Regions from separate parts of the Paenibacillus tianjinensis genome, predicted to be linked through region 1. Evidence: a T-box and tRNA genes for the amino acid it is inferred to sense, from the RefSeq annotation. Region 1 holds a T-box; the other holds one or more tRNA genes.

Evidence for each region. The T-box of region 1 lies ahead of lysS (lysine--tRNA ligase). A T-box ahead of a tRNA ligase gene usually reads a tRNA of that ligase, here a tRNA-Lys.
Region 2: it encodes a tRNA-Lys, which carries the amino acid that the T-box ahead of lysS (lysine--tRNA ligase) is inferred to sense. The anticodon was not compared.

The regions. Positions count from the first base shown of each region.
Region 1 is NZ_CP070969.1:2,838,375-2,844,682, forward strand. It holds gene JRJ22_RS12560 (5-methyltetrahydropteroyltriglutamate--homocysteine S-methyltransferase) at 15-1,130, shown strand; gene JRJ22_RS12565 (hypothetical protein) at 1,506-1,862, shown strand; T-box leader at 1,918-2,187, shown strand; gene lysS (lysine--tRNA ligase) at 2,252-3,850, shown strand; gene JRJ22_RS12575 (YebC/PmpR family DNA-binding transcriptional regulator) at 3,878-4,597, shown strand; gene JRJ22_RS12580 (hypothetical protein) at 4,669-4,848, shown strand; gene JRJ22_RS12585 (TSUP family transporter) at 4,945-5,709, shown strand; gene JRJ22_RS12590 (GNAT family N-acetyltransferase) at 5,729-6,190, shown strand; gene JRJ22_RS12595 (alanyl-tRNA editing protein) at 6,183-6,308, shown strand, end outside.
Region 2 is NZ_CP070969.1:2,099,268-2,105,575, reverse strand. It holds gene JRJ22_RS09080 (ABC transporter substrate-binding protein) at 40-1,110, opposite strand; gene JRJ22_RS09075 (FecCD family ABC transporter permease) at 1,327-2,367, shown strand; gene JRJ22_RS09070 (ABC transporter ATP-binding protein) at 2,367-3,152, shown strand; gene JRJ22_RS09065 (IS3 family transposase) at 3,225-4,106, opposite strand; gene JRJ22_RS09060 (transposase) at 4,115-4,411, opposite strand; tRNA gene JRJ22_RS09055 (tRNA-Lys) at 4,582-4,654, opposite strand; gene JRJ22_RS09050 (VOC family protein) at 4,802-5,167, shown strand; gene JRJ22_RS09045 (APC family permease) at 5,229-6,308, opposite strand, start outside.

The DNA.
Region 1 (6,308 bases):
AGCAGGAGGGACGTATGATCAGTCCAATAACCGGTTCCGCCAGAAATGCACCGCCCTTTCGTTATGACATCATCGGCAGCTTCCTGCGCAGTGACGAAATTAAGGCAGCCCGCAGCAGGTATGAACAGGGCGAGATTACAGCTATACAGCTTCACGAAATAGAGAATAAGGAGATTGCTGAACTGCTGAAGCATGAAAAGGCGTTGGGCCTCAAGGCGGTTACCGATGGGGAATTCCGCCGTTCGTGGTGGCATCTTGATTTCTTCCTGGGGATTAAAGGGACTCAAAAAATCATCCTCAATCAAAGCAGCGGCTCCAAGGAAAGTACTCAGCGGGCTGAGAGCTTTAAGATTACCGGCAAAATCGCGTTTGAAGATCATCCGATGATTGCCCATTTTACGCAGCTGCAGGAGATGGCAGGAGATACGCTGGCCAAAATGACGATCCCAGCCCCATCCTTGTTCCACTTCGTGCAGGATTATAACGGGAATGAAATATATCCCGATCAGCAGCTGCTGTATCAGGACATTATTACTGTATATAAGGCTGCTATTCAAGCCTTCTATGATGCAGGGTGCCGTTACCTGCAGCTGGATGATACCACCTGGGGTACGCTTTCCAGCGGCAGACACCGGGCCCATCTTCGCAGCAGGGGAGTCGACCCGGAGCAGCTTGCTAAGGATTATGTGCGCCTCATTAACGAGAGTATTGCCGGCAGACCTGAGGATATGACGATCGCGCTGCATGTGTGCCGCGGCAACTTCCGGTCTACCTGGTTTGCTGCAGGCGGCTATGAGCCGGTTGCCGAAGTGTTGTTCGGCGAGACTCAGGTCGATGCCTTTTTCCTTGAATATGACAATGAACGTTCTGGAGACTTCGCCCCGCTGCGGTTTATCCGTGACCAATTTGTAGTGCTTGGCCTGGTTACCACCAAACATGGGGGACTAGAGAGCAAGGAGCAGCTAAAGCTGCGGATTGCCGAAGCGGCCCAATATGTGAATATCGAGAAGCTGTGCCTCAGCCCGCAATGCGGTTTTGCTTCGACGGAGGAAGGGAACATCCTGACGGAGGAAGAGCAGTGGGATAAGATCCGGCTGGTCGTTGAGACGGCGAATGAAGTTTGGGTTTAGTTCTGTTATATAGATTGAATTGGGATATTTTTATTTGGGGTTTGGCCGTGACTACAGTGAATGTTTGGACTTCCGGCCGCTGTTGTCGTAAGTATTTCTTGATTTATACCGCTGCAAGCGGTTGAAATCCAGAGACAAAGGCGGACGCTGGCGCTCCTCCAGTTCCAAAATTCCCTTCCGTCACTTCTCCCTAAATATTTATTGTCAAGTTCAATCTATATAATTTGTGTGGCAGGGCAGATTTCAAGCAGTCTTATGACTTCGCCATCTATTCATTCTAATAGCCTAATGATCATCTTGCCTCCCGGCCTTATCCTAAAGACCGTCATTTACATAAAGTTCCAAATGGGATATTGTTCTAGCAGGGGGGATGACATGGAACCGTTTGTTGATGAGCATGCTGTTCGCAATACTAAGACTAGAAGATTCAGGAATGTTCTAATCGTGATTGGCTTATTGCTGGTGGCACTTGCTGTATTGAATCCGACTAGAGAGGACTTTTCCGATTTTGCTGCGAATGACTTGCATGACAAGCTGGGGGGCTGGTTGCCGGGCGGGGCTACAGATTTGCTGGCCAGACCGTTGCTGAACTCGATTGCAGAAAGGGATAATTATATCTTGTTCTCTGTTTACAGTATCCCGGACATCAAAGACGGTAAAACATTTATTTCAGATATTCAGGCGGAGAAGAAGTACTTAGGACTATTCAAAAGATTCTTCTTCGAACTTTAACTTGAAAAGCCCGGAAAACCATGTTTAAATAATGTTAATTGATTTGAATTGAATATGAAAAGCGATGACGAGAAGAGTACTTAAGATAACGTTGTTCCCAGAGAGCTCCTAGGTGGTGAGATGGAGCAGCAATGTGCTTAACGAATAAAGTCTCCGAGCTGCATACGGAATTGGGGAAGTAATATAGCTCAAGGATGGTATGACGGGATCTCCCGTTACAGAGATAGGGTATAAGCGTAATGGCCGTACCCGAAGAGGCGGGCCTGGCAACATGACCGCGAACAGAGGTGGTACCACGACGCTATTCATAGCTCTCGTCCTCAAGATAACAATCTTGAGGGCGGGAGCTTTTTTTGCTTTTCCAATACTATAAACAGAGGAGCATTAACATGCATTGGGCACAAAAATACGCAAACAATTTAATCCAAAACCATCCTGAACGACAGACCTTTGTATGCGCATCAGGGATTAGCCCGTCGGGTTCGGTGCATATCGGAAACTTTCGGGAGATCGTCACGACATACTTCGTCACGCAGGCACTCCGGAAATCCGGCAAAGAGGTACGGTTTATTTTCTCATGGGATGATTTCGACCGGTTCCGCAAGGTTCCTGCTCAGCTTGATCCTTCTTTTGAACAATATATCGGCTTGCCTTATACCAAGGTACCTTGTCCCTGCGGAAGTCATGCCTCCTATGCGGAGCACTATGAACAGGAATTTGAACATGCGCTGGCTGCCTTCGGAATTGTTCCCGAGTTCATTTATCAGAGCCGCGAGTATCAATCGCTCCGGTATAATCCGGCTATTCTGCATGCGCTGCGCAATAGAGCAGAAATTTACGACATTCTGATGATGTTCAAAACAGGAAAAGCAACGGAGGACGCACGGGCTGCCTTTTATCCGGTACAAGTGTACTGTGAGCGCTGCGGGAAGGATACGACCAGTGTCCATGCTTTTGACGAAGACTCAGAAAACCTGATCTATAGCTGCAAATGCGGCTGTTATAATACACTGTACGTTCCAAAGGCGGCGAATATCAAATTACACTGGAAAATCGACTGGCCGATGCGCTGGGGAATGGAGCAGGTTGTGTTCGAGCCGGGAGGCCGGGATCACTCCTCCGAAACGGGCAGCTATAATGTCGCTAAGGTTATCTCGGAGAGAATCTTCGGGAATCCGCCGCCTTATTACGTTCCCTATGAATTCATCAGCATCAAAGGCAGCCATGCCAAAATGTCCAGCTCTTCCGGCCATAATTACACACCTGCGGATCTGCTCGAGGTGTACGGGCCGGAGCCGATCATGTTCCTGTTTGCCAAATATCATCCGAATACCGCTTTTAGTATCGGGCTTGATGAGGATGTTCTGCGTAATTACACGGAATTCGAAAGATACCGCAAAGCATATGACGCCGGAACGTTGACTGACAATGATTTAAGCGCAGCGATGGAGCTTTCACTTATGAAGGATACAGAGCCTCATGCACCCAGCTTTAGTCAGGTATCCAGTCTGCTGCCGCTAATTAATTTTGACAACAGAGTGCTGCAGGAGCTGCTTCGGCAAGGCGGTGAGGATTACTCTGAGGAGATCATTCAGCAAACGGCAGCACGGGCCGGGCACTGGATTAGACAGTTTGTTCCACAGAGGCTAGTTACGGTAAACGAAAACCCGGACATAGCTTTGTATCATACGCTTGAAGCTGTTGAGCAGGAGTGGATAAACGCTTTTTGCGGCTTGTTGAGAGAAGAAAAAATAGAGGAAGAGGAACTCATGAGACGAGTTTACGCTATTTGTCACCATGATGACAAAAAGATGATGAGAAGCAATCAGAAACGCCTGTTTGCCTTGATATACCAGCTTGTTCTGCATCAGTCGGAAGGGCCGAGGATTCCTGCTCTGATCCAGGCTGTAGGAACGGAACCTCTGCTCCGTCTACTGGACTTTACGGGATCGTCCCGGGAGAGGTATAATAGAACGGACTGTTTATAATTAATGTTGGAAAGTGAGCGGAACACTATGGGTCGTAAATGGAATAATATTAAAGAAAAGAAAGCATCCAAGGATGCCAATACTAGTAAGATCTATGCCAAGTTTGGTGTTGAGATTTATGTAGCAGCCAAGAAAGGCGAGCCGGATCCGGAGTCGAACCGTGCACTTAAGGTCGTTCTGGAGCGTGCCAAAACCTATAATGTACCTAAAGCTATCATCGACCGGGCGCTGGAAAAAGCCAAAGGCAGCGGCGACGAAAACTATGTTGAGCTGCGTTATGAAGGCTTCGGTCCAAGCGGTTCGATGATCATCATCGATGCATTGACCAATAATGTGAATCGTACAGCGCCGCTAGTGCGTTCCGCATTCAGCAAAAACGGCGGAAACATGGGCGTCAGCGGTTCGGTAACGTATATGTTTGATACCACAGCCGTTATCGGTTTGGAAGGCAAGTCTGCCGAGGAAGTTATGGAATTGCTGATTGAAGCAGACGTAGATGTGCGAGATGTGCTGGAAGAGGACGAGTCGGTTATCGTTTATGCCGAGCCTGACCAGTTCCATGCCGTTCAGGAAGTCCTGCGCGGAGCCGGTATCACCGACTTCACTGTAGCAGAGCTGACAATGCTTCCGCAGAACTATGTAACCCTTCCGGAAGATGCCCAAGTCCAGTTCGAGAAGCTGATCGACGCTCTGGAAGAACTCGATGATGTACAGCAGGTATATCACAACATCGATTCCGAAGAATAGAGAGAATAATTCCGGCTGCGGATTGCCACAATAAGCTGAACCATTAAGTTTACACTTAAGGAGGCAGCACAGTGACAAATGACTATAAACCGGACAAGAACCTGATCAACACCGTCGAGGAGCTGGACCAAACGCCGGTTACCAGCCAGCAGGCCCAGCAAATGGAGCAGAAGAAGCTCGATGTCCGCAAGGAAGCTCTGATGGATGATAAGACGACTTATAAGAAGAATGAACAGAACACTTATAAGTGACACTTCCGCTATAGAGGGAGTAAGAGAGCGGCAGGAGATGATCCTGCTGCTTTTTTATTGAGGCGGGAAAATACATAGCAGGGGGATTTAACAAGTATGGACCATATAAGTACAGGAATGATCATCGTTCTGGTGGTTTGCGGTTTTTTGGCGGGATTCATAGATTCTGTAGTAGGAGGCGGAGGGCTGATCTCAATTCCGGCCTTGCTGTCCGCAGGCATTCCCCTTCATCTGCTGCTTGGCAGCAACAAATTGGCCGGGACGATGTGTTCGTTTACAAGCACCGCTTCGTTTGTCCGTTCGGGGAAAATCAACTTTCAGCTGCTGAAGCTGCTCATTCCCTTTTCAATTATCGGGGCGGTGGCAGGCTCCTTTACGGTTAGGCAGGTACCCTCAGAGTTTCTGAAGCCGCTCGTCATTGTGATGCTGGTTGTAATTACGATCTATACCTTATTCAAAAGGTCGTGGGGAGATGTGTCCACGTTCTCCGGCAGCAGTAAAAAAACACGTCTGATCGGCGTTATGGTGGCGTTCGTAATCGGGTTTTATGACGGATTTTTTGGTCCGGGCACCGGATCCTTTCTGATCTTTGCTTTTCTGATGCTGGGTTTTGAATTTGTAACTGCTGCCGGCAATGCCAAGGTTCTGAACTTTGCCAGCAATATTTCCAGTCTGCTCACATTTATCGCGCTTGGTTCTGTCAGCTTTTATTATGGTCTGCTGCTGGGTGTGCCAATGGTAGCTGGTGCGGTTATTGGCTCTAAGGTAGCGATCCGCAAGGGAGCAGGCTATATCCGGCCGCTGTTCATCACAGTGACTGTGATCTTGATCGGCAAGCAAATTTGGGATACGATGCACTAAAGACACACTAGCTGAGGTGATGGATAGATTGAGGATCACGTTAATACATAAAGAAGCGGCCTGGCAGCTAAGACACGAAGTCATGTGGCCGGAGCGTGAGCTGGACTACGTGAAGCTGGAGGATGACGATGCCGGCGCACATTACGGGCTGTTCGAAGGTGAACAGATGATATCGGTAGTCTCACTGTTTATAGATGGAAGTGAAGCCCAGTTCCGCAAATTTGCCACCCTGGAATCCATGCAGGGCAAAGGATATGGGAGCAAACTGCTGCATCATGTACTGAACGAAGCGGCAAGCTCCGGTGTGAAGCGGGTTTATTGCAATGCCAGAAGCCATAAAGCCTCCTTTTATCAGAAGTTTGGACTGGCTGTTACGGACCGGACCTTCACTAAAGGCGGGAAAGACTATGTGATTATGGAACTTTACTTCGATGCATCCGGAGAGAGAGAAAGAAACGGAGTGGAACAGATTAATGACTAATAAGCTATATTACGAATCCGCATATATTAAGGAATGGAAGACCGAAGTCAGCCGTATCGTGGAGAGAGAGGACGGGCTCTACCTGATTTTAAAAGACACAGCGTTCTATCCGCACGGC
Region 2 (6,308 bases), 740 kb from region 1:
CTGCCTGCTTACTGTAAATCTATTCACCAGCTTGTCTTATTACTTAGCAAGCAGTTCAGATGCAAGCTTCTCAGCCCCGTCAAATATGGAATAGCTGTATCCCCAGAACTGGTTGAAGTCGATCGGATAAATCGTTTTGTTTTTGATGGCATTCAGACTTTGCAGTGACGGATCCGCATAGAAGGCCTTCAGCGTCTTTTCCGGATCAACCCCCCCGGTATAAACCGAGAGCAGCAGGACATCCGGGTTGGTAGCAATCAGCTGTTCCTTGCTGATTTCTCCCGTAACGGTACCAAAGCTGTTTCTGAGTCCAAGCAATCCCAGTACATCGCCTGCAAATGTATCAACATTCCCGCTATAGATCGCTATTGCCCCATTTCCGCCGTCGGAAACATAAGCAAAGGTTTTCTCTCCACTTGCTGCTGAATTGTCTTTTAACGTCTGGGCACGCTGTTTCAATTCCCCGATATAAGCAGCTGCGTTCTCCTGGACATCAAAGATTTGACCCAGCTGTTCGATATCCTTGTACAGGCTGTCGAGCGTAGCTCCCTTAACGCTGGTGTTCTGCACGAACGTCTTGATCCCCAGCTCGTTTAAGCCCTCAACTGTCCCTACGCCCCAATCCGCATCCGCGTACAGGTCACTGCGTCCCAGAACCAGATCAGGACTTGCTCCGACAACGAGCTCCTTACTGGCATACTCTTTGGAGATGACAGGAATCTTCTTGAACTCTTCCTGGACAGCCGGATCTCCCGCACCGTAAAGCGCGGCAACGCCTACCATTTTGTCGGTAAGTCCCAGTTTAATTAGCAGCTCGGCAGCTCCTTGAGTATTGGCCACTACCTTTTCAGGCGCCTTGTCAAAAGTCTGGGATTTAGCCTTCCATTCTGTTCCTTCACCACTATTGGTGAAGTTCTCGATTGTGAGCGGGTAGACGGTCTTCGTGCTTGGAGCAGCAGTCTCTTCTGCGGCGGTGTTACTGCTATTAGTTGGTGCAGCTGTACTCGCTGCCGCATTCTCATTCTTCGTGTTCGATGAACATGCGGCAATCATTACCGCCATCAGTAAAACTGCCATGAGCGGTGCGTATCTTTTGAATACATTTCTCATTATCCTTGTCCCCTTTTCTGTATGTACGTAACTCGTAGAATATAGAAAGCAGGGGCATCTGTCAATGATAATAATTCTCATTGACAATCATTCTCACTTTGAGATATATTTTAAATTAAAACAAATCAACGAAGGAGTTTTATGAATGCGATGCAAAATGAGATAGCTTTACAATCAGAACCAAAGCAATCCATCATTAACAGCCGCTACGGATTTATGACAGTGATTATTGCTCTATTCATAATTACTATTCTGTCGGCTGGCGCAGCTGTATCCTTTGGACAGGTGGATATTCCCGTCTCACAATCCTACCGGATTCTGCTCCACCACATTACAGGCATTCAAATTGGAGATGTTCAGGATCTGACCTCCGGCTCCTTTGTCGATATCATCTGGAAAATCCGTTTTCCCCGTGTATTGATGGCAATGTTCATCGGTGCCGGCCTTACGCTGTGCGGTACCATTATGCAGGCTGCTGTACAGAATCCGCTGGCTGATCCATACATACTAGGTATTTCCTCAGGAGGTTCGCTCGGTGCTACGTTCGCCATCCTGATTGGCTTCGGGTCCATGGGGCTGCTGGGCCAGACGGGTGTTGCCTTCTGGGCCTTCGCCGGTGCAGTCGGTGCTTCACTGCTCGTATTGCTGCTGGCAAATGCCGGAGGCAAAATGACCTCGGTCAAGCTCGTGCTTGCCGGGATGGTCATAAACGCATTATGTACCGCCTTTGCCAATTTCATTGTTTATTTTGCCAACAACGCAGAGGGCATTAAGACTGTTACCTTCTGGACCATGGGTAGCCTGGCCGCCTCCAGCTGGGATAAGCTGCCGCTGATTGCGATAGCTATCGTGCTTGCCGTCTTCTTTTTCCTGCTGCAATTCCGCGTCCTGAACGCAATGCTGCTTGGCGATGAAGCTGCGGTTACACTGGGGATTTCACTCGGCGCCTACCGCAAAACCTATATGATCATTACTGCGCTGATTACCGGCATCATGGTGGCAAGCTGCGGAATGATTGGATTCGTAGGTCTGATCATCCCCCATCTGGTTAGAGGGCTGGTCGGCTCTGACCACCGGAGACTGCTGCCGGCATCCATCCTGTTTGGTGCCATCTTCCTGATCTGGACGGATGTTATCGCCCGGACCATTGTCCCGAATGTCGAGCTCCCGATCGGGATCATTACCGCCTTGATTGGAGCCCCTATGTTCATGTACATGCTGGTCAAAAAAGGCTATGCGTTTGGAGGTAAGTCCTAATGAACTTAAACGTTGATCACTTATCGGTTTCCTTCTCCACTGTAAATATTGTGAACGATGTATCCCTGAAAGTCCGCAACAAGCAGTTTGTCGGCCTGATCGGACCCAACGGCTGCGGCAAATCCACGCTCCTGAAGAGCATTTATAAAGTCATCAAACCGCGGCAGGGTGACGTCTTTCTCTCTGAACTCAATGTTATGAAATCAAGCCCCAAAGTCGTCGCGCAAAAGCTGGGTGTGGTCGGCCAGTTCAACGAACTGAGCTTCGACTTCACTGTACGGGAAATGGTAGCCATGGGCAGAACCCCGCACAAAGGAATGCTCGAGACTGACAATCAGGAGGATCAGAGCATCGTCTCCGGTGCGCTGCGCAGGGTTAATCTGGAAGGCCATGCAGACCGCAGCTATAATTCATTATCCGGCGGAGAGAAGCAGCGTGTCATTCTGGCCCGTGTCCTTGCCCAGCAGCCGGAATTCATGATTCTCGACGAACCGACCAACCACTTGGATATCAAATTCCAGCTGCAGATTCTTAATATCGTCAAAAAGCTGGATATCGGAATTCTCGCTGCACTCCATGACCTTACCCTCGCTGCGGAATATTGTGATTATCTATATGTTATGAAGGACGGGCAAGTTGCTGCCAGCGGCAAGCCTGAAGATATTCTAACCAAGGAGCTGATCGGACAGGTATTCGATGTGTCCTGTGAGACTTACCGCAACCCCGTAACCGGCGGACTTGGCATTGCCTATCTGGAGACTAGGGGAACCCCCGAACGATTATGATGTATAAGAAAAAGAGAGTCTCCTGCTGTGAAGTGACCCCTGTCAAGTAGACAGCAAATAAAAAGCAATATTTTAAGCAGCCTGAGTTCGGTATTCATAGGGACTCAGGTTGTTTAGTTTCGCTTGGAAACGTGCATGGTTGTAAAAGTGGATATATTGCTGAACGGCATGCCTCACCTGCTTGGAAGAGTGAAAGGAGTGGAGGTAGAAGCATTCGGTTTTAAAATGACTGAAGAAGTTCTCCATGCAGGCATTGTCCCAGCAGTTCCCTTTTCTGGACATACTGGCCTTTATCTCATATCGCTTAAGCAGGTTGCTGTATTGGCGGGACGTATACTGAAACCCCTGGTCGCTGTGCAATAGAACGTCTTGGGTCTCCCGCCGTCTCCTCGCCTTTTTGACCGTATCTAACACCAGCTTTAAATCGTTCTTAGGGCTAATTTGGTACGCTACAATTTCATTATTAAAGAGATCTTTAATCGCTGAGAGGTAGAGTCTTTGCCCCTTAAAGATCAGATAGGTAATATCCGTGACCCACTTTTGGTTCGGCAGGTCTGCGTTAAACTCTCTGTTCAAGTGATTCTCAGAGATGACGTAAGCCTCTTTCTTGCCGTAGTAAGGTCTTTTCCTCCGAATGACTGCCTGAATCCCCAGCTCACCCATAAGCCGCTGCACACGCTTGTGGTTCATGTGGATGGCATAGCTCCGCTTCAGCCAAATCTTCACTCTGCGGTATCCGTAAATGCCTTTGAGTTTCTCATAACATTCGACTATTTTAAGTTTCATGGCTTCATCTTCGCGTTGCTTTGGTGAAACAAATGTTTGCCGGTTCATCCATTTGTAAAATCCACTTCTAGATACCCCAGCTAACTTACATAATAGGATGAGGCTATATTTCTTCTGCAGCAGCTCCTTAATCACCTCGAATTTTTTGCTGCTCGGTACTGCCTCCATTCCTCCTTTCACATCTGTAAGAGCTTTTTTAGCATTTCATTTTCCGCTTCAAGGCGCTTAAGCTTGACCTCTGGGTCTTCGGGACGTGTTCGGGGTCTGCCCATGCCTAGTCCTTTCGCTTTACCCCGTTTTTCTTCAAGTCCCTTCAATCCCTCCGCCTCAAAATGCCTCACCCATCGCCGAACTAAGGACTCGTTTATTCCCATTTCTCGTGCTACATTTTTATATCCAAGGCCCTTTTTGAGATAAAGGTCAACTGTTTTTTTCTTAAACTTCTCATCGTATGTTTTTCTCATTTCGCCCATAAAAAAATCCCCTCCATAGTAGACAGATTAATCGGCTTGCTTTTTTCTGTCTACTATAAGGGGATCATATCACTGAACGGAGGCTCTCTTTTTTGTTATGCTTTACTGTTAGGAATGGAGACTGCTGCCTGAACAGCAAAAAAACGGCATCGCTGCCGTTCTTTCTGTGATGGACTCTCAGGGGCTCGAACCCTGGACAAATAGATTAAGAGTCTACTGCTCTACCAACTGAGCTAAGAGTCCATAATATTGAATTCCCAAAATCAATCTCAAAGGGAACTCTTATATCATACCTCTTTGAAATCCGTCTGTCAATATTCTTTTGAGCAGATTATAACGTATAATGAAACCATCAGAACAATCACACGCTGAAATGGAGGACACGGCCTTATGATTTTAAAACTAAATTGGTTCACGCTTCGGGTACGCGATCTGGAGGCTTCTCTTCATTTTTATCACCGGATCTTGGGACTACCCATTGAACGCAGATTTGAGAGCAGAGGAAGACAGATTGTGATGTTAGGGACAGAGGGACAGCCCAAGATCGAGCTGATTCAGGGAACCGAACAGGCTCTGAAGCCGGAATGCGGAGTGTCCGTCGGGTTCGAAGTAGCATCTCTGGACCGGGCAATCGAAGAATTGAATAGCCAGGGCATCCCCGTAGCGCGCGGACCCGTTTCACCGAATCCCAGCCTGCAGTTCTTTTATGTGCTGGACCCGGACGGCTTCGAGGTGCAGATCGCAGAGCATAGCTAGATCAGGCTTCCCCTAAGAGATGTGACAAAGACCGCACTTTACCAGCTGCGGTCTTTGTTGATTACTGGTTTTTGCGCGAAAGAGCATAGTAGACCGGGAGTCCGGCCAGGGTAATCCCTATTCCAATAAGAGAGCGCAGCGGGTCACTGACAATCGTGCTGCCCAGAATATAGAGCCCGCCTGCCACTCCGATGATCGGAGTAACCGGGTAGAGCGGCACACGGTAACGCCCCTTCTCAGCCGGCATCTTCTTACGCAAGATGAATACACCAAACACACCCATGGTAAAGAAAATCCATAACACAAATACCAGCAAGTCCGTTAGGGTGTCAAAGGTTCCCGAGAAAATATAGATCACCGCCAGCACACTCTGAAAAATAAGCGCGTTGGCCGGAGTCTGGAACCTGGGATGGATGCTGCGGAGTACACGGGAAAAAGGAATCTGATTCTGCTCCCCCATTACCTGAGGCACCCGCGCAGCGGTCATTAAGTACCCGTTCAGCGCACCAAGTACCGACACGATAATTCCTGCCGTAATAAAAGCCCCGCCGCCGCTTCCGAATAACGCCTCAGCCGCGTCAGCTCCCGGAGTCTTGGAAGAAACAATCTGATCGTAGGGCAGCACCTTGAAAATTGCAATATTGAACAGGACATATACTGCAATAACAAACATAACCCCGATTGAAATGACTTTTGGCAGTGTCTTAACCGGATCTTTGATTTCTCCCGCCATATTGGTCACCCCGATCCAGCCGTCATATGCCCATAGCGTACCCAGAACCGCCACCCCAAAACCCGTACCCGCTGCTGATGCCCCAATCCCCCCAAAACCGGGAGCCAAATTCGAGAAGAGACCCACACCGATGATACCCGCCACCGGAATCAGCTTGCCAACAGTCGCAACAGTCTGGATGATTCCTCCGAATTTGGTGGCAATGACGTTCATGATGAGGATAAAAGCCAGAATCAAAACCGCCAGCAGCTTCTGCTGCCAGTCATTCATCGGCAAAAAGTAGCCCGAATAGGTAGCAAAGGCAATCGCAAGTGCTGCTACTGAAGCAGGATAAGAGATTACAGCCTGCACCCACCCCAGCAGGTATCCAAACACGCCTCCATAAAGTTCACCCAAATAAGTGTACAG